Regions from separate parts of the Shinella sp. R2-11 genome, predicted to be linked through region 1. Evidence: predicted binding sites of a transcription regulator. Region 1 holds the regulator's gene; each other region holds the start of a gene.
What was found. Region 1 encodes PhoB, which activates phosphate uptake and scavenging genes when phosphate is short. Its sites were predicted from a motif close to TGTCATNNANCTGTCAT; they were not measured.
Positions count from the first base shown of each region.

Region 2: a site for PhoB is predicted at 1,003-1,019, ahead of ACZ1A1_RS06985 (UDP-2,3-diacylglucosamine diphosphatase). Genes of this name have one in related genera too.
Region 3: a site for PhoB is predicted at 1,096-1,112, ahead of ACZ1A1_RS07030 (LTA synthase family protein). Genes of this name have one in related genera too.

Region 1 covers NZ_JBVAPC010000013.1:64,139-66,403, forward strand. The annotation lists gene ACZ1A1_RS23710 (methyl-accepting chemotaxis protein) at 1-302, shown strand, start outside; gene phoB (phosphate regulon transcriptional regulator PhoB) at 559-1,242, opposite strand; gene phoU (phosphate signaling complex protein PhoU) at 1,261-1,989, opposite strand; gene pstB (phosphate ABC transporter ATP-binding protein PstB) at 2,040-2,265, opposite strand, start outside.
Region 2 covers NZ_JBVAPC010000002.1:474,048-476,312, forward strand. The annotation lists gene ACZ1A1_RS06985 (UDP-2,3-diacylglucosamine diphosphatase) at 80-925, opposite strand; gene ACZ1A1_RS06990 (NADP-dependent malic enzyme) at 1,159-2,265, shown strand, end outside.
Region 3 covers NZ_JBVAPC010000002.1:485,853-488,117, forward strand. The annotation lists gene ACZ1A1_RS07025 (NAD+ synthase) at 1-832, opposite strand, end outside; gene ACZ1A1_RS07030 (LTA synthase family protein) at 1,132-2,265, shown strand, end outside.

The sequences.
Region 1 (2,265 bases):
AGGAGATCAACGCGGCCGTCAACCAGATGGACCAGGTGACGCAGCAGAACGCCGCGATGGTGGAGGAAACCACCGCCGCCTCGATGGCGCTCAACGACGAGGCGCAGACGCTGAAGACGCTCGTCGCCCGCTTCCGCGCCGGCGCCGCCGCCATGGCCGCCCAGCAGCCGGTCCAGCAGGCCACGCGCCCGCAGGCCCAGCCGCAGCGCGCCGCCTACCAAGCCCCGCGCAGCACGGCCCGCGCCATCCCGCAGGTCGCCGGCAACACGGCGCTCGCCCAGGACGACTGGGAAGAGTTCTGAGACCTGGCGACAGGATGAAGAAAGGAGGCCGGCGGAAACGCCGGCCTTTTTGTTGACGGCCCTCGCTCCCCCCGTCAGCGTCATCCTCGGCCTTGTGCCGAGGATCTGCCAGCGCATCGGGAAATAGATGCCCGGGACAGGCCCGAGCATGACGAAGGAGAGGGTTTCGGGCTGTCAGAAATGCCGGCCGGAAGCCCTCCAAACGCAAACAGGCCCCGAAGGGCCCATTTCCGTCCTTGGGAGGAAGGTCGTCCGGTCAGGCTTCCAGCGAATAGCCGGCGCCGCGGACCGTGCGGATGACATCCTGCATGTTGGCGAAGTTGAGCGCCTTGCGCAGGCGGCCGACATGGACGTCGACGGTGCGCTCGTCGACATAGATGTCGTGGCCCCAGACGCCGTCGAGGAGCTGCGAGCGGGAGAAGACGCGGCCGGGCGAGGTCATCAGGAATTCCAGCAGGCGGAATTCCGTCGGGCCGAGGCGGACCTCGCGGGTGCGGCGGTGGACGCGGTGCGTGTCGCGGTCGAGCTCGATATCGCCGCAGCGCAGCACCGTCGAGACGACCTCGGGCTTGGCCCTGCGCAGCATGGCGCGCACGCGAGCGACCAGTTCCGGCGTCGAGAAGGGTTTCACCACATAGTCGTCCGCGCCGGTGGCAAGGCCGCGCACGCGCTCGCTCTCCTCGCCGCGCGCCGTCAGCATGATGATCGGCAGGCGCTCGGTCTCGGGCCTCTGGCGCAGGCGCCGGCAGAGCTCGATCCCGGAGACGCCGGGCAGCATCCAGTCGAGGATGAGGAGATCCGGCATGCGCTCCTGCAGGCGCATCTCGGCCTCGTCGCCGGAGAGGATCGTGTCGACCTCGAAACCTTCGGCTTCGAGATTGTAGCGCAGGAGGACGCTGAGCGCCTCCTCGTCTTCGACGACGGCTATTCTGGGCACCATGTGTCGAACCCTATTCGCTTACTCGGAGGCGTCGGCAACGTCGGCGGCGACGACGGAGGTCGAGGTATCGTCCTTCGGACGCTCGCCTTCCGGCTGCGAGCCGGTGGCCATGTAATAGATGGTTTCGGCGATGTTGGTCGCATGGTCGCCGATGCGCTCGATGTTCTTGGCGCAGAACAGGAGATGCGTGCAGGGCGTGATGTTGCGCGGGTCTTCCATCATGTAGGTGAGGAGCTCGCGGAACAGCGAGGTGTAGATCGCGTCGATCTCGTCGTCGCGCTCGCGGATGGCCTTCGCCTTGTCGACCGAGCGGGTGGCGTAGACGTCGAGCACTTCCTTGAGCTGCATCAGGGCGAGTTCGGCAAGGTGCTCCAGGCCGCGGGCGAGCTTGCGCGGCATGCCCGAGCTCTGCACGGCGATGACGCGCTTGGCGGTGTTCTTGCCGAGGTCGCCGACGCGTTCCAGCTCGGCGGCGATGCGGATGGCGCCCATGATCTCGCGCAGGTCCGCCGCCATCGGCTGGCGCTTGGCGATGGTGACGATGGCCTTCTCGTTGATCTGGCGCTCGGCATTGTCGAGGATGATGTCTTCCGAGATGACCTTCTGGGCCAGCGCCGCATCCGTGGTGACGAGGGCGCGGACGGAATCGGACACCATCTGCTCGGCGGTGCCGCCCATCTCGGAGATGCGGCGGGAGAGGTACTTCAGTTCTTCGTCATAGATCGAGACGATATGGGTCGATGTCATGGCTTTATCCTTGATGCGCTCGGGTGTCCGGGGCTTCGGCGACGATGGCGTCAGCCGAAGCGGCCCATGATGTAGTCCTGCGTGCGCTGGTCGTCCGGGTTGGTGAACATCTTGTCGGTGTCATTCTCCTCGACGAGGTTGCCGAGGTGGAACATGGCGGTGCGCTGCGAGACGCGGGCCGCCTGCTGCATGGAATGCGTCACGATGACGATGGTGAAGTTGGCGCGCAGCTCGTGGATCAGCTCCTCGACCTTGGCGGTCGCGATGGGGTCGAGC
Region 2 (2,265 bases), on a different contig from region 1:
GCAAGTTCCCTCTCCCCGCCTGCGAGGAGAGGGTTAGGGTGAGGGGCGAGCTCCAAAGATTACCCTAACGGAAATCCCCTTACGCAGCCTCCACGCCGGCCGGCTCCCGCACCTCGATGACGGGCATCTGGCGCGAGACCGGCAGAACCTCGACGGGCGCGGCGGCCATCTGCTGCCAGGTGATCAGCTCCATCCGGCCGTCGTGATGCTCGGCGATGGCCGTGCAGCTTTCCACCCAGTCGCCGCTGTTGATGTAGCGGATGCCGTCGATCTCGGTGATCACGGCATGGTGGATATGGCCGCAGATGACGCCGTCCGCATCGTTGCGGCGCGCCTCCTCGACGACCACCCTCTGGAATTCGCCGATGAAGTTCACGGCCGTCTTCACCTGCTGCTTGGCCCAGGAGGAGAAGGACCAGTAGGGCAGCCCCAGCCGGCGGCGGATGGCAGCAAAGACCACGTTGATCGCGATGGCCGCGTCATAGGCCCAGTCGCCGAGATAGGCGACGACGCGGGCATGGCGCACCACCACGTCGAACTCGTCGCCGTGCAGCACCAGGTAGCGCCGGCCGTCTGCAGCCTCATGGATGATACGCTCGGCCACCTCGACGCCGCCGAAATGCGTGCCGGGGAAGTCGCGCAGGAATTCGTCGTGGTTACCGGGAATATAGACGATGCGGGTGCCCTTGCGGGCCTTGCGCAGGAGCTTCTGCGTCACGTCGTTGAAGGCCTGCGGCCAGTACCAGTTGCGCTTGAGGCGCCAGCCGTCGACGATGTCGCCGACGAGCACGATGGTCTCCGCTTCGTGATGCCGCAGGAAGTCGATCAGGAAGTCCGCCTTGGCGGCCTTCGATCCGAGATGCACGTCCGAGATGAACAGCGTGCGGAAGTGGCGGACATTGGGGTCGACGGGGGTCGCGGTCATGCGTCTGTCTCCGGGTGGCCGGCCGCCGCGATCCTCTTCGGACGGGCGGCTTTCCTCCCGTTGAAAACCAGACTCCTGTTTCAGATTGATGACACACCTATGCCTTTTCCGACAGCAAATAGGCATTGCACAGGCCGGCGATTGCGGCTTTATGGGAGACTCCGGAAACTTACCGTTGCGGCAGCTTCGCCCCCGAGAAACCGCGACGAAAACAGCATATGGCAGGACGCATCATGAGCACGGCTGATAAATCGAGGACGCAGGACGGCCCCGCAAGCGGCGACATCGACCAGCAGGCCCTCTTCTTCCACCGTCACCCGCGCCCCGGCAAGCTGGAGATCAACCCGACCAAGCCGCTCGGCAACCAGCGCGACCTCGCGCTCGCCTATTCGCCGGGCGTCGCCGCGCCCTGTCTTGCGATCCGCGACGATCCGAACACCGCCGCCGACTACACCGCCCGCGCCAACCTCGTCGCGGTCGTCTCCAACGGCACGGCCGTGCTCGGCCTCGGCAATATCGGCCCCCTCGCCTCCAAGCCGGTGATGGAGGGCAAGGCCGTCCTCTTCAAGAAATTCGCCGGCATCGACGTCTTCGACATCGAGATAGACGCGCCGACCGTCGGGGAGATGGTCGATGTCGTCTCCGCGCTGGAGCCGACCTTCGGCGGCATCAACTTGGAAGACATCAAGGCGCCGGAATGCTTCGAGGTGGAGCGCCAGCTCCGCGAGAAAATGGACATCCCCGTCTTCCACGACGACCAGCACGGCACGGCGATCATCGTCGCGGCCGCCGTCCTGAACGGCCTGGAGCTCGCTGGCAAGTCGCTGCCCGACGCCAAGATCGTCGCCTCCGGCGCGGGCGCGGCCGCCCTCGCCTGCCTCAACCAGCTCGTCGCCCTCGGCGCGAAGGTCGAGAACATCTGGGTCCACGACATCGAGGGCGTCGTCTACAAGGGCCGCGAAGAGCTGATGGACCAGTGGAAGGCCGTCTATGCGCAGGAAACGGACAAGCGCCAGCTTTCCGAGACCATCGACGGCGCCGACGTCTTCCTCGGCCTTTCGGCCGCCGGCGTGCTGAAGCCGGAGCTTCTCGTGCGCATGGCGGAAAAGCCGCTGATCATGGCGCTCGCCAACCCGAAGCCGGAGATCATGCCGGAGGAGGCGCGCGCCGCCCGTCCCGACGCGATGATCTGCACCGGCCGCTCCGACTTCCCCAACCAGGTCAATAACGTCCTCTGCTTCCCCTACATCTTCCGCGGCGCGCTCGATTGCGGCGCGCGCACGATCAACGAGGAGATGAAGATGGCGGCCGTGCGGGCCATCGCCGCGCTCGCCCGCGAA
Region 3 (2,265 bases), on a different contig from region 1:
ACGCGCGATAGTCCGCCTCCTCTCGCTCGGGAATGCGCGACATCGGCCCGCCGTCGCAGACCCAGCTCCCGCCGTGCTTCTTCCAGGTGGTGAGCGCGATCGTCTCCTCGAACTGGCTCATCTGGAAGGCGAGCGTCTTGTCCGCGTTGAAGGCGAAGCTCGCGCCGTCGAAGACGAGCTCGTCCTGCCCGCCGAGCTGGTTGGCGTAGAGAAGCGGCAGGCCGGTCTCGATCACCTGCTTCAGCACGACCTGATGGCGCACGTCCACCTTGCCGCGATAATAGGGCGAGCCGTTCGGCGACAGCAGGATTTCCGCGCCGCTCTCGGCCAGCGTCTCGCAGACGCCGAGATCGCCCCAGATGTCCTCGCAGATCGGGATGCCGAGCCGCACGCCGCGGAAATTGACCGGGCCGGGCATGGCGCCCTGGTCGAAGACGCGTTTTTCGTCGAACTCGCCGTAGTTCGGCAGGTCCACCTTGTCGCGCACCGCGATCACCTTGCCGGCGTCGAGCACGGCGACGGCATTGTAGCGGCCGGTCTCGTCCTGGCGCGGAAAGCCGATGACGACGCCGGGACCACCCTTGGCCGTGTCGGCGGCAAGGTCGTCGATCGCCCGGCGGCAGGCCTTCAGGAAGGCCGGCTTGAGCACGAGGTCCTCCGGCGGATAGCCGGAGATGAAGAGTTCCGTCAGGAGAAGGAGATCGGCGCCCTGCCGGGCCGCATCCTCGCGGGCGGCGCGCGCCTTGGCGAGGTTGCCGGCGACGTCTCCGACCGTCGGGTTCAATTGCGCGACAGCGATGCGCAGCGTCGTCTTTTCAGTCTCGGAAGTCATGTCTGCGGACCCGTCTCCTGCTCGTGTCCGCCTTTCCCGCGCGATGCCGGGGGAAACGACGGACGGTCGATACGCTCTTTAGAGCATGGCAGGCGTTTTGGGAATGAACGGCGGCCGGTTTGCATTCGATTTCGGCAAAACCCTTCGGTTTTCAGGGGGTTCCGCGACCATTGCCGCAATGCAACAGAAGGAACCAAAGCACGCCGGAAACGTTGGGCAACCCATTCATGTTCTGTTCAAGATGACATCCGTATGACAGATACAAGAAAGTTTTATGACAACCGGAGAAGGCCTTGGCCCTGTTCACTTCCGCAGCCGTGGCGATCGAAGCCACCGAGATTTCCGCCGCCGAGGCAGGTTTTTTCGCGCGCCATGCCAAGGCGCTGGCGGTCCTGCGCTCGCTGGCCGTCTCGCTTCTCCTGGCGCTTGCCACCGTCGTCGTCGTCGAACTCATCACGCGCGGCTCATTCAAGCAGACCTATGCCTATCTGACCAATCTCCAGCAGCCCGGCTGGACGACGGCCGGCGTGTTCTTCCTGCTCTATCTTGCCATCGACGCCCTGATCGGCCGCCAGCACAAGGCGGTGCTGCTGGTCTCCCCGCTCGTCGTGCTGATGGGCGTCATCTCGCAGCAGAAGCAGGTGTTCCTCACCGATCCGCTCTATCCGACCGACCTGCTCTTCGGCCGCCAGATCCTCGAACTCATGCCCGTGCTGGTGCAGGACCGCCCGTGGACCGCCGCTGGCCTTGCGCTTGCCGTCCTCGCCGCGGTCGCCGGCCTCATCGCCCTCTGGATCTTCGCCTGGCGCCGCTTCCGCCCGCTGACCAGGAAGGAGCGCCTGACGCGCCTTGCCGTCACGCTGCCACTGCTCGCCGGCTTCGCATCCATCATGGACTACAACGATTTCTCCTGGATGCGCGACCGGTTGAAGGTCTTCCCGATCATGTGGGACCAGGCGGAGAACTACCGCCATAACGGCTTCGTCATGGCCTTCGCGATCAACCTGCCGATGGCGAACGTGCAGGCGCCCGCCGGCTACATGATCGACGCCATCGACAAGATTCCGTCCAAGCCCCTGCCGGCCGGCACGACGCACCGCTCCAAGCCGGACGTCATCGTGGTGATGAGCGAGTCCCTCTGGGATCCGACGCGTCTTCAGAGCGTCAAGCTCTCGCCCGATCCGATGCCGGTCATCCGCGAAAGCTCCAGCGGCAACGTCTTCTCGCCGGAATTCGGCGGCCTGACGGCCAATGTGGAATTCGAGGCGCTGACGGGCTTCTCCAACGCCTTCCTGCCGACCGGCAGCATTCCCTACCAGCAATATGTGCGCAAGCCGATCCCCTCGCTCGCCACGTTCTTCCGCGCGGAAGGCTACACGGCGCGCGCCATCCATCCGTTCTCCGGCTGGTTCTGGAACCGCACCAGCGTCTAC